DNA from 4 places in the Ancylobacter novellus DSM 506 genome. Region 2 is predicted to be linked to each of the others. Evidence: predicted binding sites of a transcription regulator. Region 2 holds the regulator's gene; each other region holds the start of a gene.

Region 1 (5,918 bases), 2.1 Mb from region 2:
CGCCGACGATGCCGGTGGCGGTGGCGAATAGCGCGCAGGTGATGAGCGTCGCCACGGCGAGCGAGCCGGGCAGCCAGCCGGCGGCGAGCTGGATGGAGCGGAACAGCCGATCGAGGATGTTGGCGCGCTCGATCACGTAGCCCATGAACAGGAACAGCGGGATCGAGATCAACACGTCGTTCGACATCACCGAATAGGTGCGCTGCACGAAAAGCTGGAAGATGCTGTCGCCTTGCGTGAAGTAGCCGAAGCCGACACCGAGCGCCATCAGCGTGAAGGCGATCGGGAATCCGAGCATCAGGAAGACAAGGAACAGCACCAGCATCAGGATGCCGAGGGCGGGATCGGAAAGAAACATCACAGAGACCCTCGGGTGGTGGAGTCGCGCTCGATCACATTGAGCACCTCTTCCGGATTGTCCTTGCTGGCGGCCTCATCGAGGATGATCTTCTCCATCTCCTCCACGTCGTGCAGGCGCTGCGGCCAGTCACCGGTGCGGATGCAGATGACACAGCGCACCACTTCGACCACGCCCTGCAGGAGCATCATCACGCCGGTGATGGGGATCAGCGCCTTGAACGGCCAGATCACCGGGCCTTCCGGGCTGAAGGAGGAATGCTCGTTGAGCAGGTAGGAGAGATAGAAATAGTTCCAGCCGGAATAGATCAGCGCCAGGATGCCGGGGAAGTAGAACAGGAAGTAGAGAACCAGGTCGACCTTGGCCTGCGTCGCCGGCGCCCATTTGCGGTAGATGAAGTCGCCGCGCACATGGCCGTTGCGCGAGAGCGTGTAGGCCCCGGCCATCATGAACAGGGCGCCGTACAGCATCAGGCTGACGTCATAGGCCCAGGTGGTCGGGTCGTGGAGCACGTAGCGCCGGAAGACCTCATAGCTGATGGCCAGCGTGAGGATGACGATGCACCAGGCGAATAGCTTGCCAATGAAGGCGTTCAGCCGGTCTACGCCGAGCAGGACGGATTGCATGGGAAATAGCCTCGGAAGAGGGTCTATAAGACACGTCATCCCGGCCGGAGCGGGTGACAGGCCCGCGCAGAGCCGGGATCATGTACCGGATACAGAACGATGCGGCCGACGATCCCGGATCGGCCTTGCGGCCGTCCGGGATGACGCTTGTCAGGCTGCGATCACGCCTTGCCGAAGAAATGGTCGTAGGCGGTCTTCGAATCCGCCTCGTACTGGAGGCGGAAGCCGACGACGCGCTGCGCCCAGGCCTTCTGGCTGTCGATCACCTTCTTGAAGAACGGGTCGGCGGACAGGTTGGCGATCACCTTGTCCCAGGCCGCCAGCTGAGCGTCGAGGACCGGCTTCGGGGTGGGCAGCACCTTCACGCCGCGCGCCTTGATGGCCTCGAGATCCTTCGAGTAGCGGTCCTGCGCCTTCCACATCATGTCGGAGGAGGAGGCATCGGCGGCCGACTTGAGGATCGCCTGCACGTCCTGCGGCAGGCCCTGGAACTTGTTCTTGTTGAACAGGATCTCGAAGCACTCCAGCGCCTGATGGTAGCTCTGGAGCATGTAGATCTTCGAGACGTCCGGGAAGCCGAGCACGAGGTCGGAGGACGGGTTGTTGAACTCGGCGCCGTCCAGCAGGCCGCGGTCGATGGCGGGCACGATCTCGCCGCCGGCGATGATGGTGACGGCCGCGCCGAGCTCCTTGTTCAGGTCCGCGCCGAGACCGACCGTGCGGTACTTCAGCCCCTTGAAGTCGTCCGCGCTGGTGATCTCCTTCTTGAACCAGCCGAGCGGCTGGGTCGGCATCGGCCCGTAGAGCATGCCGACGAGATTGAGCTTCAGCACGTTGGTGATGAGGTCGTCATAGAGCTCCTGGCCACCGCCATAGCGGATCCAGCCGAGAAGCTCGTCGGCGTCCCAGCCGAAGGCCGGGGCGGTGCCGAACAGCGAGAAGGCCTTGTTCTTGCCGTACCAGTAGGCGGCGACGCCATGGCCGCCGTCGAGAATGCCCGACGATACCGCGTCGGCCATTTGGAAGGCGGGCACCACCGAGCCGGCGGGCAGCAGCTCGAGTTCGACGCGCCCGCCGGTCATGGCGTTGACGCGCTTGACGTAGTCGCCGGCGAACTCGTGGAAGATGTCCTTGTTCGGCCAGGTCGACTGGAATTTCAGCTTGATCGGCGCCTGCGCATGCACGGCGGGCGCGGCAACGGCGGTTGCGCCGGCAACGGCCGCGGCGGTGGCAATGAAGCGGCGGCGGCTGGTGCGGACGTCGTGATGCGCGTCCGTGCTCTTCCCTGACGTTTCGGTCATGGGCGGTTCCTCCTGTGGCGTTTCCTGTGCGGGCGCGTGCCCGCCGGGCGGCGCTTGGTGCGCCTTGTCCCGATATCGCAAGGAGACGATGCCCAAACGGCAAGTGCAAGCCCAAATTCTCGGCTTTACGGTAAAACGGCTCCTACCAAAGTCGAACGTTGCGCCGAATTCGCGCCGTTCCGCGGTGATTTCGTCATCCGGCTGTCATTCGCAGGGAATTGAACGGCGTCAGGGCGGGCGTTTGACCCGCCCTCTGACGGGGATCAATTCCATGCGCAAAATTCTTCTCGCCGGCGTGTCGGCGGCCGTTCTCGGCCTTGCCGTCACCGCCTCGGCTCAGACGACGAATTCCGCATTCAACCGCATTGCCACCTTTAACGTGATTGACAACCTGCCGGCCGGCGCCGATCCGGCCAAGGAGACGGTGTCGGAGATCATCACCTTCACCGAGGACGGCAAGACGCTGATCTACAGCGACAGCCCCGGCAAGCGCATCGGCTTCATCGACATCACCGATCCGGCCGCGCCCAAGCCCGCGGGCACCGTCGCCCTCGACGGCGAGCCGACCACCACCGTGGTGATCGGTGGCAAGGCCTATGTCGGCGTCGTCACCTCCGAGAAGAAGTCCAAGCCGTCGGGCCACCTGGCGGTGGTCGACCTCGCCTCGAAGAAGGTCGAGGACAAGGTCGACCTCGGCGGGCAGCCCGATTCGATCGCCAAGAGCCCGGACGGCAGCTATCTCGGCGTCGCCATCGAGAATGAGCGCGACGAGGACGTGAATGACGGCGTCATCCCGCAGATGCCGCCCGGCAACTTCACCTATTTCGAGGTGAAGAATGGCCGCGTCGTCGACGATTCCAAGAAGGTGGTCGACCTGACCGGCCTCGCCGCCGTGGCGCCGACCGACCCGGAGCCGGAATATCTCGACATCAACTCCCGCAACGAAGCGGTCGTCACGCTGCAGGAGAACAACCACATCGTCATCATCGACCTGCCCACCGGCAAGGTGACGGCGAACTTCCCGGCCGGCACCGTCGACCTCGACCACATCGACACCAAGAAGGACCGCGTCATCGACCTGTCCGGCTCGATGAAGGCGGTTCCGCGCGAGCCCGATACCGTGCAGTGGATCGACGACAACCGCTTCGTCACCGCCAATGAAGGCGACTGGAAGGGCGGCTCGCGCGGCTTCACCATCTTCGACAAGACCGGCAAGGCGCTGTTCGAATCCGGCCCGGCGCCGGAGCACATCGCCGTGCGCCTCGGCCATTATCCCGACAAGCGCAACAAGAAGGGCATCGAGATGGAGGGCGCGGAAGTCGCGACCTTCGGCAATGATCGCCTGATCTTCGTCGCTTCCGAGCGCGGCTCGATCGTCTTCGTCTACCGCGACAAGGGTGGCAGCGAGGCTCCCGAGTTCCTGCAGGTGCTGCCGGGTGGCATCGGGCCGGAGGGGCTGATCGCCATCCCCGGCCGCGATCTCTTTGTCACTGCAGCGGAAACCGACCTGCGCGAGGATGGCGGCATCGGCGGTATTGTCACCATCTACCAGCGCCAGCCCGGCGCCAAGCCGGCCTATCCGACCATCGAGTCGGCGAACGGTCCGGACGGCCTGCCGATCTGGTGGTCGGCGCTCTCGGGCTTTGCCGCCGATCCCAAGGAGGCGGGCAAGCTCTATGCGGTGACCGACAGCGCCTACAGCCAGGGCCGCATCCTGACCGTCGACGCCACCGCCACCCCGGCCAAGATCACCGCCGCGACCGTGCTCACCAAGGACGGCAAGCCGGCCACGGGCCTCGACCTCGAGGGCATCGCGGTGCGGCCCGAGGGCGGCTTCTGGGCGGTGTCGGAAGGCGCCGTCGAGAAGAAGGAGAACGCGACGCAGAACCTGCTGCTGCAGGTGAACGCCGACGGCTCCATCGCGCAGGAGATCGCGCTGCCGGAAGCGCTCGCGGCCCAGGCGACCCGCTTCGGCTTCGAGGGAGTCGCGGTGACCGGCTCTGGCGCCGATGAGACCGTGTGGATCGCCGTGCAGCGCGAATGGAAGGACGACCCGAAGGGCTTCGCCAAGATCCTCGCCTACAAGCCGTCCGACAAGAGCTGGGGCTATGTGCGCTACCCGCTCGACAAGACGGAGAAGGGCTGGGTCGGCCTGTCCGAGATCACCCCTTACAAGGACGGCTTCATCGTCATCGAGCGCGACAGCCTGATCGGGCCGGAAGCCAAGCTGAAGAAGCTCGCCTATGTCTCGCTCAAGGGCATGACCCCGGCGACGCTCGGCAGCGAGGTGCAGCCGCCAGTATTGGCCAAGACCGAGGTCAAGGACCTGCTGCCGCTGCTGAAGGCGCCGCACGGCTACGTGCTCGACAAGGTCGAGAGCTTCGCCATCGACGCGGCCGGCAACGCCTTCATCGTCACCGACAATGACGGCGTCGACGACTCCTCCGGCGAGACGCAGTTCATCTCGCTCGGCAAGCTCGACTGAGCCGAGGGTTGGCGAGAAGGCGGGCGATACACAAGATCGACCGTCATCCCCGGCTTTGAGCCGGGGAGCCACGCCTTCCTTTATCGGCCAAGACGTGGATGCCCGGGTCAAGCCCGGGCATGACGTTGTTCGGATGGGAATGACTACGGAACGGGCGCCCTCGCTCACCCTCATGGCCGGGCTTGACCCGGCCACCCAGGGGCCGGCCCGCGCATGGGCAGTCTGGGTCCCCGGGTCAAGCCCGGGGATGAGGGAAGGAGAGGGGCGTCGGCTCAGTCGAGAACGGCGGCCTTGAGCAGGCACACCATGGTGGCGTGCGCCGGCTCGGAACCGAGATTGCGGATGACGTGGCGGCGGTCGCAGCGGTAGCGCAGCGTCTCGCCGGCGCGGGCGGTCTCGAAGACATCGCCGCATTCGACCTGCAATTCGCCCGACAGCACCGAGAGGCACTCCACCGAGCCGCGCTGGTGGCCGTCGGAGACCAGTTCCCCGCCCGGCTCGGCGACGAAGTCGAACCATTGCAGCCATTCCACCGTCTTGATCCAGCCGGTGATGGTCAGGCGGCACTTGCCGTCCTCGGAGAGCAGGATCGGCGTGTCGGCACGGGTGAGGTGCTCGACAAAGGGCTCGTCGTCGGTCGCCGCCATGAAGCGGTCGATGGAGACGTCGAGCGCCTGCGACAGGCGCCAGACCGTGGCGAGCGTCGGGTTGGTCTCGTTGCGCTCGATCTGGCTGATGATCGACTTGGCGACGCCGGACTGCTCCGACAGCTCGGAAAGCGAGAGGTTGTAAGCCTTACGCAGCCGCTGGATGGTGCGTCCGAGCTGGCCGGTGATGGCCTGTGCGCCGGCGTCCATGTCGCCCCGATCGAGACTGCGCGTGCGGCCCGACATGCCCGCTCCTGTTTGCCGTTGTGCATCATCCATTTAGGTTGGCGGGCCATGGCGACGCAAGCGCGGCGCGCGGGTGCTGCAAAGTTGCATCTCAAATTCAGATGCGCGGCCGCGATGTCGCGACTAAGCTCGCGCCATGATGCAGAGCAACGCCCTTCCCACCATCGACGACGTGCAATCGGCGGCCGAGCGGCTCGCCGGCGTCGCCGTGCGCACCCCGCTGATCTCCAACCAGAGGCTGGACGAGATCACCGG
Region 2 (5,918 bases):
GGCTGCGGGATCTTCGTTCTCGTGCTGCTCGGCCTCATCATCGCCATGCTGTTCGAGGGCGGCCTGCCGGCCCTGCAGGAATTCGGCATCAGCTTCCTCTGGTCCACCACCTGGAACCCGGTGACGGAGAAGTTCGGCGCCGGCGTCATGGTGTTCGGCACCATCTTCAGCGCCGTCATCGCGGTCATCGTGGCGCTGCCCCTGTCCTTCGGCATCGCCTTCTTCCTGACCGAGATCGCGCCCGGCCCGCTGCGCCGGCCGATCGGCGTCGCCGTCCAGCTGCTCGCGGCCGTGCCCTCCATCATCTACGGCATGTGGGGCTTCTTCGTCGTCGTGCCGCTGATCGCCGCCTATGTGCAGCCGCCGCTGATCGAATGGCTCGGCCCGATCCCGCTGATCGGCGCGCTGTTCCAGGGCCCGCCGCTGGGCGCGGGCATGCTCACCGCCGGCCTGATCCTGGCGCTGATGATCCTGCCCTTTATCACCGCCATGTTCGTCGAGGTGCTGGAATCGGTGCCGTCGATGCTGAAGGAATCCGCCTACGGCGTGGGCGCCACCACCTACGAGGTCTACCGCAACGTCTCGGTGCCCTATGGCCGCACCGCCATGGTCGGCGCCGTCATGCTCGGCCTCGGCCGCGCACTGGGCGAGACCATGGCCGTGACCTTCGTCATCGGCAACGCCACGCGCATGTCGGCCTCGCTGTTCGCGCCGGGCGCCACCATCGCCTCCACCATCGCCAACGAGTTCCCCGAGGCCTCGATCGGCTCGCTGAAGCTGCAGGCGCTGCTCCAGCTCGGCTTCATCCTGTTCGTCATATCCTTCATCGTGCTTGCGCTCTCGCGCATGCTGGTGCGGTCCAAGGGCTGAGGGAAGTTAGAACCATGGCATCGCTCGCCCGCCGCCGCGCCACCGACTACGCCGTCAAGGCGATCTCCACCGGCTTCGCCGCGCTGTCGATCGTCTTCCTCGCCTGGATCCTGTGGACCCTGCTCTCGCGCGGCCTGCCGGCGCTCGGTCCGCACGTGTTCACCAAGATCACCGCTCCGCCCGGCGCCGGCGGTGGTCTCCTGAACGCCATTGTCGGCTCGCTGATCCAGATCGTCGTGGCGCTCATCATCGGCACGCCGGTCGGCCTGCTCTGCGGCACCTTCCTGGCCGAGAACGGGCGTGGCACGCACATCGGCAACGCGGTGCGCTTCGTCAACGACGTGCTGCTCTCCGCCCCGTCGATCCTCATTGGCCTGTTCGTCTACCAGCTTCTCGTCATTCCCTTCGGCGGCTTCTCCGGCTGGGCCGGCGCCATCGCGCTCGCCATCATCATCATCCCGGTGGTGGTGCGCACGACCGAGGACATGCTGAACCTGGTGCCGATCGGCCTGCGCGAGGCGGCCTTCGCGCTCGGCGCGCCGCAGTGGAAGGTGGTGACCTTCGTGACCTGGCGCGCCGCCCGCGCCGGCATCGTCACCGGCATCCTGCTGGCGCTCGCCCGCGCCGCCGGCGAGACCGCGCCGCTGCTGTTCACCTCGCTCGGCAATAATGGCTGGTCGATCAGCCTGGACGCGCCGATGGCCAGCCTGCCGATCGCCATCTACCAGTACGCCGCCAGCCCGTTCGAGGACTGGGTCGCGCTCGCCTGGGCGGGCGCGCTGATCATCACAGTCGGGGTGCTGACCCTGAACATCCTTTCCCGCCTCGTCCTGGCGAAGATGAAGTGAGACGGACCATGAACTTCGCACCTGAAACGTCGATCGACATCGCTTCCGCCGTCAACCGCGCCACCGCGCCGTCGGCCGATCCCAAGCTCAAGGTCGAGAAGCTCAACTTCTATTACGGCGACAACCACGCGCTGAAGAACATCAACTTCGAGATCCCCGAGAAGCGCGTCACCGCGATGATCGGGCCCTCGGGCTGCGGCAAGTCCACGCTGTTGCGCGTCTTCAACCGCATGTACCAGCTCTATCCGGGCCAGCGCGCGGAAGGGAGGATCCTGTTCGACGGCCAGGACCTGCTCGGCAAGCAGCTCGACTCCACCGTCGTGCGCTCGCGCATCGGCATGGTGTTCCAGAAGCCGACACCGTTCCCGATGTCGATCTACGACAACATCGCCTTCGGCGTGAAGCTGCACGAGAGCCTCGGCAAGGCGGCGATGGACGAGCGCGTCGAGTGGTGCCTGCGCAAGGCCGCCATCTGGGAAGAGACCAAGGACCGCCTGCACACCTCGGCGCTCGGCATGTCCGGCGGCCAGCAGCAGCGCCTGTGCATCGCCCGCACCATCGCGGTGCGCCCGGAAGTGATCCTGCTCGACGAGCCGACCTCGGCGCTCGACCCGATCTCGACCTCGAAGATCGAGGACCTGATCGACGAGCTGAAGCAGGAATTCACCATCGTCATCGTGACCCACAACATGCAGCAAGCGGCCCGCTGCGCCGACATCACCTCCTTCTTCTATCTCGGGGAGCTGATCGAGGCGGGTCCCTCCAACGAGATCTTCACCAATCCCCGCGAAGCCCGCACCCGCGACTACATCACCGGCCGCTTCGGCTGAGCCGGCGACGAGAGAGGCCAGACCCATGACCGAACATATCGTCTCGTCGTTCGACACCGACCTCAAGGAAATCGGCCGCCGCGTGGTCGAGATGGGCGGGCAGTCCGAGCGTCTCGTCGCCGACTCCGTCCAGGCGCTGGTCAAGCGCGACGCCGAGCTGGCCCAGAAGGTGATCGTGCTCGACGGCCCGATCGACCTGCTGCAGCGGGAGATCGAGGAGAAGGCGGTGCTCACCATCGCCCGCCGCCAGCCGCTCGCCGGCGACCTGCGCGAGATCGTCGCCGCCATGCGCATCGCCAACGACCTCGAGCGCATCGGCGACCTCGCCAAGAACACCGCCAAGCGCGTGCTGGCGCTGACCGGCGAGTTCCACCCGCAGAAGCTGGTGCGCGGCGTCGAGCACATGTCGGGCATCGTGCTCGAGCAGCTGAAGATGGTACTGGATTCCTATGCCAGCCGCGACGAGGCCAAGGCGCTGGAAGTCTGGCAGCGCGACGGCGAGGTCGACGTGCTCTACACCTCGCTGTTCCGCGAGCTCCTCACCTACATGATGGAGGACCCGCGCAACATCTCGCTGTGCACGCATCTCCTGTTCTGCGCCAAGAACATCGAGCGCATCGGCGACCATGCCACCAACATCGCCGAGACCGTGCACTATCTCGTCACCGGGCAGCTCCTCACCGAGGAACGGCCCAAGCAGGACACCAGCAGCCTGACCAGCGTGGCGTTCCTGGCCTGAGCCGCGAACGAGCGGGAACGCGACGATGCCGACCAACATTCTGATCGTGGAGGATGAGGAGCCCCTCACCCTCCTCCTGCGCTACAACCTCGAATCCGAAGGCTATGCGGTCGACAGCGTCGGCCGCGGCGACGAGGCGGAGACCCGGCTGCGCGAGAGCGTGCCGGACCTCCTGATCCTCGACTGGATGCTGCCCGGCCTCTCCGGCATCGAATTGTGCCGGCGGCTGCGGGCCCGGCCCGAGACCGAGCGCATGCCGATCCTCATGCTCACCGCCCGCGGCGAGGAGACCGAGCGCGTGCGCGGCCTCGCCACCGGCGCCGACGACTATGTGGTGAAGCCCTTCTCGGTGCCCGAACTGGTGGCGCGGGTGCGCGCGCTGCTGCGCCGGGCCAAGCCCGAGCACATCTCGACGCTGCTGCGCGCCGGCGACATCGAGCTCGACCGCGAGACCAAGCGGGTGCACCGCGCCGGGCGCGAACTGCATCTCGGGCCGACCGAATTCCGGCTCTTGGAATTCCTCATGCAGTCGCCGGGCCGGGTCTATTCGCGCGAGCAACTGCTCGACGGCGTGTGGGGCCAGGACGTCTATATCGACGAGCGCACGGTCGACGTGCATGTCGGCCGCCTGCGCAAGGCGCTCAACCGCCCGCGCCAGCCCGACCCGATCCGCACCGTGCGCGGCTCCGGCTACTCGTTCAACGAGATGTTCGCCCGCGCGCATTGAGGGGCGCTCCGCCCTCCCTGCGACAGTGTATGGGCCGCCATACCCTAGCGCGCCGTCATGCCCGGCCTTGTGCCGGGCATCCACGCCTTGGGACCGGGTGCAGGCGGAAAGACGTGGATGGCCGGATCAAGTCCGGCCATGACGTCGCGTTGGCGAAGCCGCCTCCGGCCGGGATGACGACTAACCCCACCCTCATCCCCGGGCTTGACCCGGGGATGAGGGAAAGTGGAAGGGTTCGGCGCAGGATCAGCCCGCCGCCGCCACCCCGCCCCCGTTCTCCCGATATTGCTGCTCGATCTCCAGCAGCCGCTGCTTGCGCCAGAGGCCGCCGCCATAGCCGGTGAGCGCGCCGTCGGCGCCGATGACGCGGTGGCAGGGGATGATCAGGGCGAGCTGGTTGGCGCCGTTGGCCCGCGCCACCGCCCTGACCGCCGAGGGCTGGCCGATGCGCCGGGCGATCTCGCCATAGGAGCGGGTGTCGCCCGCCGGTATCTGCTGCAATTCGGCCCAGACCGCGCGGGTGAAGGCGCTGCCGTCGAGCGCCAGCGGCGTGCGGAACTGAGCTGATTTGCCGGCAAAGAAATCCGCCAGCTCGGCGCGTATCTGCTCGGTCGGGGCGTAGCTGCCGATGCCGAGATCGCCCTTGGCGCGCGCCCGCAGCCGCGCGACCTCGGTGGGCAACGCCTTGCGCTCGACGAATTCCAGCAGATGCAGATGCGAGGCACTGCTGATCGCGATCATGTCGCCGAGCGGCGTGCCGATCCAGTCCGCCAGCAGCATGCCCTTGGTGGAAAGCTCGCCCGGCGCGCAGCCGATCACCCGCGCGAAGGCCGCCCGGAAGGCGCTTGCCGACTGGAATCCGGCATCCTGCTGCGCGGCGATCACCGTGCCGCCCTCCGACAGCGTCTCGAAGCCTTCGCGCAGCCGCCGGTGCCGCGCCATCTCCAGGAAGGTCATGCCGTATTGTCGCTTGAAGGCGCGGCGCACGGTGGAGAGGTCGAGCCCCATGCGGGCGATGTCGTCCTCGCCCCAGCGATAATGCGGGCGGGCATCGAGCGCCGCCAGCAGCCGGCCGATCGTCGGGTCGGCGCTGGCCGCCGGCTGCAAGGGATGGCAGCGCTTGCAGGGCCGGAAGCCCGCCTCGATGCAGGCGCCGATGGTGGCGTGGAAGGTGCAGTTCGCGGCGAGCGGTTTCCTCGCCGGGCAGGTCAGCCGGCAGAACACGCCGGTCGAGGCGACGCAGACATAGGCGCGCCCCTCATAGGCCTCGTCGCGGTCGAGCAGGGCCTGGTAGAGCGTGGAGTGATCGGGCAGGTCGAAGAACATGCCCGGAAACTATCACGCCCACCCGGCGCCGCCGCCGCAAATCGGGCGGTTATTGTTTTGCGCGGGACGGCTATCGGCGTTCGGAGGCCCGCCCACAAAGCACCCTCATCCTGAGGTGCGAGCGCAAGCGAGCCTCGAAGGATGCTCGCTATCGCGCACCCGGACGAGCATCCTTCGAGGCCCCGCCAAGAGGCGGGGCACCTCAGGATGAGGTTGTCCGTGTTGGAAGGCTATCGCGCCAGCCGTCTCAGCTGCGGGTGATCGACAGGCCGCCATCGACCAGATGCGCGGTGCCCGACACGAAGGACGCGTCGTCCGAGGCGAGATAGAGCACGGAGCGCGCGATCTCCTCCGGCGCGCCGACGCGCTTCAGCGCGTGCATGCCGGCGAGAGTGGCCTGGCTCGCCGCGTCGGGGCTGCGCTCGCGGAACATCGGCGTGTCGATGGCGCCCGGCAGCACCGCGTTCACCCGCACGCCCTGCGGCCCGTATTCGGCAGCGAGCGCCTGCGTCAGCCCGATCAGCCCGGACTTGGAGGCGGCATAGGCGGCCGTGCCGGGGAAGGCGAGCGTGTAGCCG
Region 3 (5,918 bases), 1.2 Mb from region 2:
TTCATCAACCTGCCGCGCATCAAGGGCAGCCACAATGCGGTGCTCTCCGGCATCCTCGCTGCCGAGGACGTCGCCCACGCACTGGCGGCGGGACGGGCACACGACGAGCTGGAAGGCTACGATGCCGCCTGGCGCGGTTCGGCCATCGGCCGCGACCTGTGGAAGGTGCGCAACGCCAAGCCGCTCTGGTCGAAGCTCGGCACCTATGTGGGCATAACGCTGGGCGGGATCGACATGTGGGCCAACACGCTGTTCGGCTTCTCGCCCTTCGGCACGCTCAAGCACGGCAAGCCGGACTACGCCACGCTGACGCCGGCGGCGCAGGCGAAGAAGATCGAGTACCCCAAGCCCGACGGCATCGTCTCCTTCGACCGGCTCTCCTCGGTGTTCCTGTCGAACACCAATCACGAGGAAGACCAGCCGGTGCATCTGGAGGTCGCCGACCCGGCGCTGCAGAAGTCATCCGAGCACGACGTCTATGCCGGGCCGTCGGCGCGCTACTGCCCGGCTGGCGTCTATGAATGGGTGGAGGAGGCGGGGCAGGGCGAGCGCTATGTGATCAACGCGCAGAACTGCGTGCACTGCAAGACCTGCGACATCAAGGATCCGAACCAGAACATCAACTGGGTTGCGCCGGAGGGCGGCGGCGGGCCGAACTACCCGAACATGTGAGGCGCCGATGCTGAAGGGGCTGTTCGCGGCGGCTCTGCTTGCCGGTCTCGCCGGCGCTGCGCAGGCGCAGGAGGCGCCGGATTATTCGCGCTACCGCGAGGGCCTGTTCCTGCGCTACCTCAATGCCGAGCCGGGTAGCATCGGTGCGGTGCCGCGCATTGGGCTGTCGCTCAACAGCAGCGGGCCGCTGCGGGCGGAGCTCGATTCCGGCTCGACCGGCATCGTGGTGGCGGCGGAATACATCCCCGGCTTCGACCAGCTCCCGTCGCAGGGGCCGGCAAAGCTGACCTATACGAGCTCCGGCCGGGTGATGCTCGGCCAGTGGGTGGTGGTCCCCGTCGCGCTGGTCGGCCGCGAGGGCGCGTCGGTCGAGACCGGGCCCATGCCGGTGCTCGCCGTCACCGAGGTGCAGTGCCTCGACTATGCCCGCGACTGCACGCCGACCACGAGCCCGCACAACATCGCCATGGTCGGCGTCGGCTTCGCCCGCGAGGCGGACAAGCAGAGCCAGAGCACGCCGGATAAGAACCCGCTGCTGCGTATCACCGGCGGCGAGGGACCGCGCCGACAGGGGTATATCCTCTCGCCCGAAGGCGTGCATGTCGGGCTCACCCCTGCCAACACCGGCGGCTTCCGCTATCTGAAGCTGGCGCGCCGGCCGGACGGTGCCGATTGGCAGCCGACGCCGGCCTGCATCTCGCTGAACGGCGCCGCACCGCCGGCCTGCGGCACGGTGCTGGTCGATACCGGCGTGTCGGTCATGTTCATGACCGTGCCGGCCGCGCAGGCGCAGGGAGCGGAGGGGACGCTGCCGCCCGGCACGCAGGTGGCGATCAGCGTCGGCGAGGGCGCGAGCGTCTTCCCGCTCTACAGCTTCTCAGTCGACGACGGCTCCCCGCTGGCCCCGAGCACCATCCATCTGCGGGTGACGCCGGACCGGGTGTTCGTCAACACCAGCTTTCACCTGCTGAACGGCTTCGACGTGCTGTACGACGGCGAGGGCGGATATGTCGGGTTCAGGTCGCGCTAAGCGGCGTTCCCGCATGGACCCTCGCAGGGCGGGCCTTTAGGCTGCGCGTGGGGGCTTGCCATGACCAGTGACATCGACGAACTGAAGAAACTCTTCACTGCCAAGCCGCGCCCGACCTCATGGGCGGAGCGGCGCGAGCGGATGGACGAGATTTGCGCGGTCGATCTGCCGCCGGCGGACATCGCCTTCACGCCCTTCGACATCGGCACCGTTCCGGCGGAATGGTCGCTGGCGCCGGGTAGCGACGGGCAGAAGGTGCTGCTCTATTTCCATGGCGGCGGCTATTGCGCCGGCTCGATCGCCAGCCATCGCGGCATGGTCGGCACCATCGGCAAACTCGCCGGCATCCGCACCCTCGCCGTCGCCTACCGGCTTTCGCCGGAGCATCCCTATCCCGCCGCGCTGGAGGATGCACTCGCGTCCTGGCGGTTCCTGCGCGGTGAGGGCTATGCCCCGCAGTCCATCGCCATCGGCGGCGACAGCGCCGGCGGCAACCTGACGCTCGCCACGTTGCTCGCCTTACGTCAACAGGGGGAGGCGCTGCCGGCCGCCGCATGGCTCGTGTCGCCTTGGACCGACCTGACGATGAGCGGCGCCTCGCTCGACCTCAAGGCCGAGGTCGATCCGCTGATCAGCCGCGACTATCTGGTCGGCCTCGCGCAAGCCTTCCTTGCCGGTCGCGATGCCGCCGATCCCGCCGTCTCGCCGCTCTTCGCCGACCTGTCCGGCCTGCCGCCGACATTGGTGCAGGTCGGCTCCAGCGAGACGCTGCTCGACGATGCGGTAGGCATCGCCCGTGCGCTCGGCGCGGCCGAGGTGCCGGTCATGCTGGAGGTGTGGCCGCGCATGATCCACGCCTGGATGCTGTGGTCGCGGCTTGCCGATGGCCGGGCCGGCAGCGCCCGCGCCGCCGCCTGGCTGCGCGAGAGGCTCGCGCCCTAGAACAGGCTGAGCACGAAGACCGCCAGCAGGATGGCCGCGCCCCACAGGTCCGAGATCATCGCCACGGTCTCACGCAGGTTCCGCTCCGGGCGCATCATGTGGTTGATACCGGCAAGGCCGAGGAACAGGCCGCCAATGAAGGCGACCGGCAGCGCCCAGATCGAGAAGACGATCGACAGCAGGCCGGCGAGGCCGATCGCGCTGTTGGCGAAGCCGAGTTCCTGCACCAGCACATGGGAACGCGGATCGTCGACGCCGAGTATGCCCTTGGCGGTGAAGCCGGGGCGCAGGATCTGCGAGACGCCGGCGAGCAGGAGGCGCACGCCCACCGCCCAGAAGGCGAACCATTTGGTGGTGACGACTAGGAAGCCGCCGAGGCCCGTGGTGGTGGCGAGCTCGGCACCGATGCTGATGAGCGGTGCTACCACCATCGTCAGCACTATGATCGCGTAATACATCGCCGCCTGTACCCCTTCTCCCGTTCCCGCCGCCAGAGTGGCGAGCGAGAACCGGCGAAGTCAACGAGGCTGTCGCCGGGGCGATGATACCGTCCCCTGCAATTGTGACGATGCGGGTCGGATCGGGGTCGTCGGGCATCATTGAAATCGCTGGGTAAACCCGATGCGTGCCGGAGCGGTGTCGGTGGTTTCGCCGCGTCCCCCGCCAAAGCGATGCGCCGTCTGCGCTCCACACGTCATCGAATTGTAATCTGAGCTTCATCCACCCGTCATGCCGCGCCGTTACCCCAAGCCGGTCCTTCAATGGCCGGCGGGAGATCCGATGGCGGCAGCGCTTCAACTCGACCGCGTGACCAAGACCTATGGTGCCATGCGCGCCGTGGACAATGTCTCGCTCACGATCCGGGAGGGCGAGCGCGTGGCGCTGATCGGCGCCTCGGGCTCCGGCAAGTCCACGCTGATCCGTCTCGCCTCCGGCCTGATCCTCGCGGATGCGCAGGGCCGCGGCACCGGCGCGGTGCAGGCGTACGGCCTCAGGGTGCAGGAAGGCGGCAAGCTCGCCGCCGAGGCGCGTGCGGCGCGGCGCAATATCGGCCTCGTCTTCCAGCAGTTCGCCCTGGCCGGGCGTCTCTCGGTCATGACCAACGTGCTGGTTGGCGCGCTCGGGCGGATGAGCGCCCTGCGCGGAACACTCGGCCTGTTCAATTCCGACGAACGCCGTACCGCCTATGCCGCGCTCGCCGAGGTCGGCATCGCCCAGCATGCCGCCAAGCGTGCCCGCGAGCTTTCCGGCGGCCAGCAGCAGCGCGTCGCCATCGCCCGCGCGCTGGTGCAGGGCGCCCGCCTCGTGCTCGCCGACGAGCCCATCGCCTCGCTCGACCCCAAGTCGGCCAAGCGGGTGATGGACACGCTGGTGACGATGAGCCGCGACCACGGCATCGCCCTCGTGGTCTCGCTGCATCAGGTGGACTACGCCACCGCCTATTTCGACCGCGTGATCGCGATGAATGCCGGCCGCGTGGTGTTCGACGGCCCGGCCGCGCAGATCAACGCCGCCTTCCTCACTGAGCTCTACGGCGCCAGCGCCGAGGAGCTGATCCTGCCGAGCCAGTTTGCCGTGACCGTGCCGCCCGGGACGGGCGCGCCCGCGGAAATCCCCTCGTCCCAGACCGTATCCTAGACAGGAGCGAAGACCATGAAGCGCATTCTCGCGGCCGGCCTCGTGCTGGCTGGCCTGACCGCCCCGCTGGCGGCGCAGGAAGTCAAGGAGCTGAACTTCGGCATCATCTCGACCGAGTCCTCGGCCGGCCTCGCCAAGAGCTTCGAGCCGATGCTGAAGGACCTCGAAAAGGCCGTTGGCGTGCCGGTGAAGGCCTTCTTCGCGCAGGACTATGCCGGCGTCATCGAGGGCATGCGCTTCAAGAAGGTCGACCTTGCCTGGTACGGCAACAAGTCGGCCATGGAAGCGGTCGACCGCGCCGGCGGCGAGATCTTCGTCCAGACGACCAAGCCGGACGGCACCAAGGGCTACTACTCGCTCATCATCACCAATGCCGACAACAACGCCGTCAACAATCTCAAGGACGTGGTCGACTGCTCGAAGGGCCTGACCTTCGGCAATGGCGATCCGAACTCGACCTCCGGCAACCTCGTGCCGAGCTACTATGTGTTCGCGCTGAACAAGGTCGACCCGAACAAGTGCTACAAGCGCGTCGTAGTCTCCAACCATGAGGGCAACGCCCTCGCGGTCGCCAACAAGCAGGTCGACATCGCCACCAACAACACCGAGTCGATGGACCGTCTGAAGGACGTCCGCCCGGCCGAGGCCGCCAAGCTCAAGGAAGTGTGGCGTTCGCCGCTCATCCCGTCCGACCCGCTGGTGTGGCGCACTGACCTGCCGGCTGACATGAAGGCCAAGATCTACACCTTCTTCCTCACCTATGGCCGCCTCGGCTCGGATGAGGAAGTCGCCCGCCAGCGCGCGATCCTGGCCAAGACCTCGGACGGCTGGGGCACCTTCGTTCCCTCGTCCAACGCCCAGCTCTACCCGATCCGCCAGCTCGAGCTGTTCAAGACCCGCCTGAAGGTCGAGGCCAGCGACAAGCTCTCGGCCGACGAGAAGGCCAAGCAGCTCAAGGAAATCGATGCCAAGCTCGCCGCGCTCGACGAGCAGATGAAGAAGGTTCCGAGCATGTGATTGCCATGGGCGGCCCGCTGGGGCCGCTCGTTCGCCTGACCGAACGCATCCCGGAGCGGCCCCTCGCGGCGGCTCCGGGAGCCTGCCGAGACGACGCGGGCACGACCTCGTCCGTCGCCCGCAATGCCGAACCGCGAGGCTTCCATGTTCGCCACCGATGCCGTCCACCGCGCCGCGACGAGCACCATGCCGCCGCCACCCGTGACACCGCTTGCCACCCGCCTGGTGCGCCTCGCGCTGGCTGCCCTGGCCGTGGTGGTGCTGGTCTATGCCTGGCACGAGGCCGAGATGAATCCGGGGCAGCTGGTGCGCGACGCCGGCAACATGGCCACGCTCGGCGCCGATTTCCTGAGGCCCGACTTCACCTATTGGGACCTCTACGCCAAGGACATGGTCGAGACGCTGGCCATCGCCATCTGGGGTACGCTGCTCGCCGTCATCGCCGGCATCCCGCTCGGCATCCTGTCCGCCGACAATGTCGCGCCGGCATGGATCGTCTTTCCGGTACGCCGACTGATGGACGCCTGCCGCGCCATCAACGAACTGGTCTTCGCGCTGATCTTCATTGCCGCGGTCGGCCTCGGCCCCTTCGCCGGCGTGCTCGCGTTGTTCGTCCACA
Region 4 (5,918 bases), 1.8 Mb from region 2:
CGACCGTGCCGCAGGCGCTGGTGGTGGCCCCGACGCGCGAATTGGCGCTGCAGGTCCAGCGCGAGTTCGCCTGGCTCTACGCGGCGACCGGAGCCCGCATCGTCTCCTGCGTCGGCGGCATGGATCCGCGCCAGGAGCAGCGGCTGCTGAACCAAGGCGCCCATGTGGTCGTCGGCACGCCCGGCCGCCTGCGCGATCATCTGGAACGAGGCCGCCTCGACCTCTCCGCGCTGCGCGTCGCCGTGCTCGACGAAGCCGACGAGATGCTCGACCTCGGCTTTCGCGAAGATCTCGAGTTCATACTTGACGCCACCCCGCCGGAGCGGCGCAGCCTGCTGTTCTCCGCGACCATGGCGCGTGGCATCACCACGCTTGCCAGGCGCTATCAGCGCGACGCGCTGCGGATCGAGGTGGCAAGCGCTGAAGGGGGTCACGCCGACATCGAGTACCGCACGATGCGCGTCGCGCCGACCGAGGTCGAGCATGCCGTGGTCAACGTGCTGCGCTATTACGACACTCCGAGTGCCATCGTGTTTTGCAACACGCGGGAAGCCGTGCGGCGTATGCACGCCATGCTTCAGGAGCGGCAGTTCTCCGCGGTGGCGCTATCCGGTGAACTGAGCCAGAACGAGCGCAACCACGCCTTGCAGGCATTGCGGGACGGGCGGGCGCGGGTCTGTGTCGCCACGGATGTCGCGGCGCGTGGCATCGACCTGCCGAACCTCGGCCTCGTCATCCATGCCGACCTCCCGAACGATGCCGAAAGCCTGCAGCACCGCAGCGGCCGCACTGGCCGGGCAGGCCGCAAGGGCGTTAGCGTGCTGCTGGTGCCGCCGTTTCGTCGGCGCCGGACGGAAGATCTGATGCGGGCGTTGGGCATCAAGCCCTCATGGTCGGGCCCGCCGACCTCCGAGGACATCCGCAAGCTCGACCACGAACGTATGCTGCGCGACCCCCTGGTCGCCGATGAGCCGAATGAAGAGGATGCCAGCGCCGGCCTTGCGCTGCTCGCTGCGCATTCGCCTGAGCATCTGGCCGCCGCGCTGGTTCGCCTCTATCGGGCCGGCTTGCCGGCCCCGGAGGAGGTCGCCGATCCGGGGGAGCCGCGTGCCGCGCGCGACCTTGCTGCCGGTCGGGATTTCGGCGGAGCATCGGGAGCCGGCAGTGTCTGGTTCCGCCTCAATGTCGGGCGCCGCAAGAATGCCGATCCGAAATGGCTGCTACCGCTGATCTGCCGGCGCGGGAACGTGACCCGAAAGGATATCGGTGTCATCCGCATATTCGATGAGGAAACGGCCTTCGAGGTTAGCCTCGCCGCCGCTGACCGCTTCGGCAAGGTGGCCAGCAAGGCGGACGGTGACGACGTAATCATCGAGCGGTTGCCCGGTCCGCCGGAGGGCCATTCGGCGCGTCCCGCCCGCGGGAAGCCGATGCGCGGCCTGCCGCCATCCGAGAAGCCCTCCCGCGGCAAGAAGTTTCGCAATGGTCCCGCGCCTGGGAAATCGGCCGATGGCAGAGCGGAGCACGGCAAGGGCGCGTTCGAGAAGCCGCGCGAGGGCAAGCCATCGGATCAGGGCAAAAGCGAAGGCCAGCGGAAAAGCCGGCGTTCGAACGCGTTCGAGGGAAGACCAAGAGGAAAGTCGACGCGACGCTTCTGACGGGAGATTGCCGAGCCCGCCCAGCACCGCCATGGTTATCCGAGGACGTAGGCGCCTTGCCGCAGCGCATCCGGAACGGCCTTTACGTGCTTCGCTATCCTCTCGCTCAAAAAAACGTCGATAATTCTCGACATAAAGACATTATGGCTTGCGTCATTGATATGTCGTGCATCATTTTTATAATCGTGTCGATGAATCTCGACGGATTGAATTATAAATCAGGGAGAACCCCATGCGCCGCTCTCTCCTCGCCTTGGCAGCCACCGCCCTCATGACACTGGCCAGTCCCGCACATGCGGACGAGTTGAGCGGGGCGGGATCGACTTTCGCCTACCCGATCATCTGGCAGTGGGCCCAGGCCTACCGCCAGGCACATGGCACCATCGTGGGCTACCAGTCGGTCGGCTCGTCGGCGGGCGTGAACCGCATCCGCGACAAGGCGGTAGATTTCGGGGCTTCGGACAAGCCGCTGAAGCCCGAAGAACTGCAGCGTCTGGGGCTTGGCCAGTTTCCAATCGTCTTCGGCGGCGTGGTGCCGGTCTTCAACATCCCGGGCGTCAAACCCGGCACCATGCGGTTCACCGGAGCCGTGCTGGCCGACATCTACATGGGGAAGATCACAAAGTGGTCCGATCCCGCGCTCAAGGCGCTCAACCCGGACCTTCCGCTTCCCGATAGCCTGATCGCGGTAATCCACCGTTCGGACGGGTCCGGCACCACCTTCAACTGGGTCTCGTATCTTTCGAAAGCCAGCCAGGAGTGGAAGGAGACACTCGGCGAAGGAAATTCCGTCGCCTGGCCGGTCGGCAGCGGGGCACGGGGCAATGAGGGCGTGGCGCTCGAAGTCCAGCGCGTAGAGAACTCGATTGGCTACGTCGAGTTCACCTATGTCACCCAAGCGAAGCTGGCCTACGGTCTGGTCCAGAACCGTGCAGGGAACTTCATCGCTCCGAGCGCAGCCTCGTTCCAGGCCGCGGCGCTGAGCGTGGACTGGAAGCAGACGCGCGATTTCTATGCCACGATCAACGACTCCCCCGCGCCGGATGCCTATCCGATCGCGGCTACTACCTTCGCCCTCATGTACAGGGCTCCCGTCAGCCCCGACCGCAGCCGGACCGCCTTCGCATTCTTTGCCTTTGCACTTGGCGAAGGCAGTGAATATGCATCGAAACTCGGCTATGTCCCGGTTCCGGAGCCGCTGGTGCGGCAGGTGAAGGAGTACTGGGCCACGGCGTTCAAGAGCGGCAGCTGAAGCGGAGACCTAGCGCACGATGGATGTGAAGCGCCTGCTGTCCGACGATGCGGTCGAGGTTTTCGACGCGCTTGCCCAGCCTACCCGTCTCGATGCATTCCGCCTGCTGCTGCGCTACGCGCCCTACGGCCTCGCGGCGGGGGACATCGCGCGTCTGCTGGCCGTGCCGCACAACACCATGTCGACGCACCTCGCCCAGCTGGAACGCGCAGGTCTCGTCACTTCCCGTCGCGAAGGCCGTTCCATCATTTATGCGGCCAGCACGGGCCGCACGGCCTCCATTCTGTCGTTGCTGATCTCGGAATTGCCGGTTCCGGCAGCGGAGGAACTCGCCTTTCCGCGGCTGCGGCCGAGCGAACCGGTGGCGCGTACCTACAACGTCCTCCTGGTCTGCTCGCATAATTCAGCCCGGTCGATCATGGCGGAGGCGATCCTGAACAGAGAGGGGCGTGGCCGCTTCCACGCCTATTCGGCCGGTAGCCAGCCGCGCGGCGCGCCGCATCCGCTGGTGATCGATCTACTCCGCACCCTCGGCTACACGACCGACGATCTTCGCTCGAAGAGCTGGGACGAGTTTGCCGACGGCGCCGTCGAGCCGATGGACTTCGTCATTACCGTTTGCGATTCGGCCGCTGGCGAAAGCTGCCCGAATTTCCCGGGACACCCTCTTACGGCCCATTGGGGACTGCCCGATCCGGCGGCTGCGGGCAACAACGAGGCCGAACTTCGCGCAGCCTTCCAGAGCACGTACCGGCAGATCGCGGCGCGCATGTCGGCCTTCGTGAACCTGCCGATCGAGACGCTGGACCTTGCCGCCCTCAAAAGAAGACTCGGCGACATCGGCGTCATGGAAGGCGCAACCGAAATGACCGTCGCCGCCCGCGCGGCGTGAGGCACTGACCAGCGATCATCGTTCTGTGCTGGACATCCTCCCCGATGCGCAGCGCGGCCTGTTCCGCAAGGAAGACGGCGAGCTGGTCGTGGACGCCGATGGCCACCGCGTGGCGGCCGCCTAGGAGCAAGCATGTCAACCTTCGAACGCTACCTGACCGTCTGGGTCGCCCTCTGCATCGTCGTCGGCATCGCCCTCGGTCATGTTCTGCCGGGCGTGTTCCATGCCATCGGCGCGGCGGAGATCGCCAGAGTCAATCTGCCGGTCGCGGTGCTGATCTGGCTGATGATCGTGCCCATGCTGCTCCGGATCGATTTCGCCGCGCTGGGAGAGGTCACCCGGCATTGGCGCGGGATCGGCGTCACCCTGTTCATCAACTGGGCGGTGAAGCCGTTCTCCATGGCCGCGCTCGGCTGGCTGTTCATCGGCTGGCTCTTTCGCCCTTATCTCCCGGCCGACCAGATCGACAGCCACATTGCCGGGCTGATCATCCTGGCGGCCGCACCCTGCACCGCCATGGTGTTCGTCTGGTCGAACCTGACCCGGGGCGAGCCGCACTTCACCCTGACCCAGGTGGCGCTCAACGACACCATCATGGTGTTCGCCTTCGCACCGATCGTGGGCCTCCTGCTGGGGCTGTCGGCGATCACGGTGCCGTGGGACACGCTGGTGCTGTCGGTGGTGCTCTACATCGTCGTGCCGGTGGTGGTCGCGCAAGTCGTACGCCGCGCGCTGCTGGCGCGGGGAGGGCGGGCGAGCCTCGATGCCTTGCTAGCGCGCTTGCAGCCGCTCTCCCTCGTGGCTCTGCTCGCCACCCTCGTGCTGCTGTTCGGCTTCCAGGGCGAGCAGATCCTGGCCCAGCCGCTCGTCATAGCCCTGCTGGCGGTGCCAATCCTGATTCAGGTCTACCTGAACTCGGGGCTGGCCTACCTCCTCAATCGCCTCGCCGGCGAGCAACACTGCGTGGCGGGACCCTCTGCGCTGATCGGTGCCTCCAACTTCTTCGAGCTGGCCGTGGCCGCTGCCATCAGCCTGTTCGGATTCCAGTCCGGAGCCGCGCTGGCGACGGTGGTCGGCGTGCTCATCGAGGTGCCGGTGATGCTGTCCGTCGTCTGGATCGTGAACCGGTCGAAGGGATGGTACGAGAGCGGGAGTTCGACCTCGCGAACCGCACATGAGACGCGCTGACAAATTTCGATGATCGTCGAAATAGCGTTGACGTTCATCCTGTGGCGGTCTAGCTTATTTCAATGAATCTCGAACAAGCAGCTCGCCAGCTCGAATCCATCGGCAGCCCGACCCGCCTGGCCATCTACCGCACGCTGGTGCGGGCGGGGCATGCAGGGCTGCCGGTTGGCCACTTGCAGGAGAGGCTTGGCGTCGCTGCCTCGACACTCTCGCATCACCTGCGCCGTCTTATCGATGCCGGACTGGTGACCCAGGAGCGACAGGCCACGACGCTGATCTGCCGCGCCCACTACCCCGCCATGAACGCCCTGATCGGTTTTCTCGCCGACGAATGCTGTGCGGATGAGGGCTGTTCCGGGACAGCATCGCCGGAGATGTCCGCGCAGGCCAAAACGGCGGATTGAATTTGCCTGATATTTCCAACTTGCTGGAAGGATCGAATTAGATGGACCAGAACCTTCCCGTCGTCGTCGTCGGAGCGGGGCCGGTGGGACTTGCCGCCGCGGCGCAATTGCTTGCACGTGGTCTGACGCCGCTGGTTCTGGAACGCGGTGCGGGCGTTGGCGCATCGCTGCGCGACTGGGCACATGTGCGCGTATTCACCCCGTGGCGCTACAACATCGACGCCGCCGCGCGGGACCTGCTTATCAACAGGGGCTGGCAGGAACCCGATCCGGAGGGACTTCCGGATGGAGCTGCCCTGGTACGAGACTATCTGGAGCCGCTCGCGAGCGTTCCGGCTCTTGCGCCGCATGTTCGCTTTCATGCCGAGGTGGTCGCCGTCAGCCGCCTCGGGTTCGACAAGCTGACGTCCACCGGCCGCGAGAACGCCCCCTTCCTGGTGCGCTGGCGCGGCCCTGCCGGGAGCGAGGAGCAGGTGGTCGCCCGCGCGGTCGTCGACGCCTCCGGCAGCTGGCGTCAGCCGAAT

Evidence for each region. Region 2 encodes PhoB, which activates phosphate uptake and scavenging genes when phosphate is short. Its sites were predicted from a motif close to TGTCATNNANCTGTCAT; they were not measured.
Region 1: SNOV_RS10560 (esterase-like activity of phytase family protein) is a predicted target of PhoB. The motif match lies at 2,477-2,493, and genes of this name have one in related genera.
Region 3: phnC (phosphonate ABC transporter ATP-binding protein) is a predicted target of PhoB. The motif match lies at 3,337-3,353, and genes of this name have one in related genera.
Region 4: pstS (phosphate ABC transporter substrate-binding protein PstS) is a predicted target of PhoB. The motif match lies at 1,810-1,826, and genes of this name have one in related genera.

The regions. Positions count from the first base shown of each region.
Region 1 covers NC_014217.1:2,212,091-2,218,008, reverse strand. Annotated here, with positions in the region: gene SNOV_RS10575 (TRAP transporter large permease) at 1-358, opposite strand, end outside; gene SNOV_RS10570 (TRAP transporter small permease subunit) at 358-984, opposite strand; gene SNOV_RS10565 (TRAP transporter substrate-binding protein) at 1,146-2,285, opposite strand; gene SNOV_RS10560 (esterase-like activity of phytase family protein) at 2,557-4,770, shown strand; gene SNOV_RS10555 (helix-turn-helix domain-containing protein) at 5,043-5,663, opposite strand; gene SNOV_RS10550 (threonine ammonia-lyase) at 5,800-5,918, shown strand, end outside.
Region 2 covers NC_014217.1:4,272,729-4,278,646, forward strand. Annotated here, with positions in the region: gene pstC (phosphate ABC transporter permease subunit PstC) at 1-870, shown strand, start outside; gene pstA (phosphate ABC transporter permease PstA) at 885-1,718, shown strand; gene pstB (phosphate ABC transporter ATP-binding protein PstB) at 1,727-2,548, shown strand; gene phoU (phosphate signaling complex protein PhoU) at 2,574-3,287, shown strand; gene phoB (phosphate regulon transcriptional regulator PhoB) at 3,313-4,014, shown strand; gene SNOV_RS20135 (bifunctional transcriptional activator/DNA repair enzyme AdaA) at 4,261-5,340, opposite strand; gene SNOV_RS20140 (SDR family oxidoreductase) at 5,588-5,918, opposite strand, start outside.
Region 3 covers NC_014217.1:661,281-667,198, forward strand. Annotated here, with positions in the region: gene SNOV_RS03140 (electron transfer flavoprotein-ubiquinone oxidoreductase) at 1-672, shown strand, start outside; gene SNOV_RS24000 (hypothetical protein) at 680-1,702, shown strand; gene SNOV_RS03150 (alpha/beta hydrolase) at 1,763-2,644, shown strand; gene SNOV_RS03155 (DUF6790 family protein) at 2,641-3,102, opposite strand; gene phnC (phosphonate ABC transporter ATP-binding protein) at 3,425-4,282, shown strand; gene phnD (phosphonate ABC transporter substrate-binding protein) at 4,298-5,299, shown strand; gene phnE (phosphonate ABC transporter, permease protein PhnE) at 5,444-5,918, shown strand, end outside.
Region 4 covers NC_014217.1:1,324,868-1,330,785, forward strand. Annotated here, with positions in the region: gene SNOV_RS06385 (DEAD/DEAH box helicase) at 1-1,658, shown strand, start outside; gene pstS (phosphate ABC transporter substrate-binding protein PstS) at 1,891-2,910, shown strand; gene SNOV_RS06395 (metalloregulator ArsR/SmtB family transcription factor) at 2,930-3,802, shown strand; gene arsB (ACR3 family arsenite efflux transporter) at 3,935-4,990, shown strand; gene SNOV_RS06405 (ArsR/SmtB family transcription factor) at 5,053-5,394, shown strand; gene SNOV_RS06410 (FAD-dependent oxidoreductase) at 5,436-5,918, shown strand, end outside.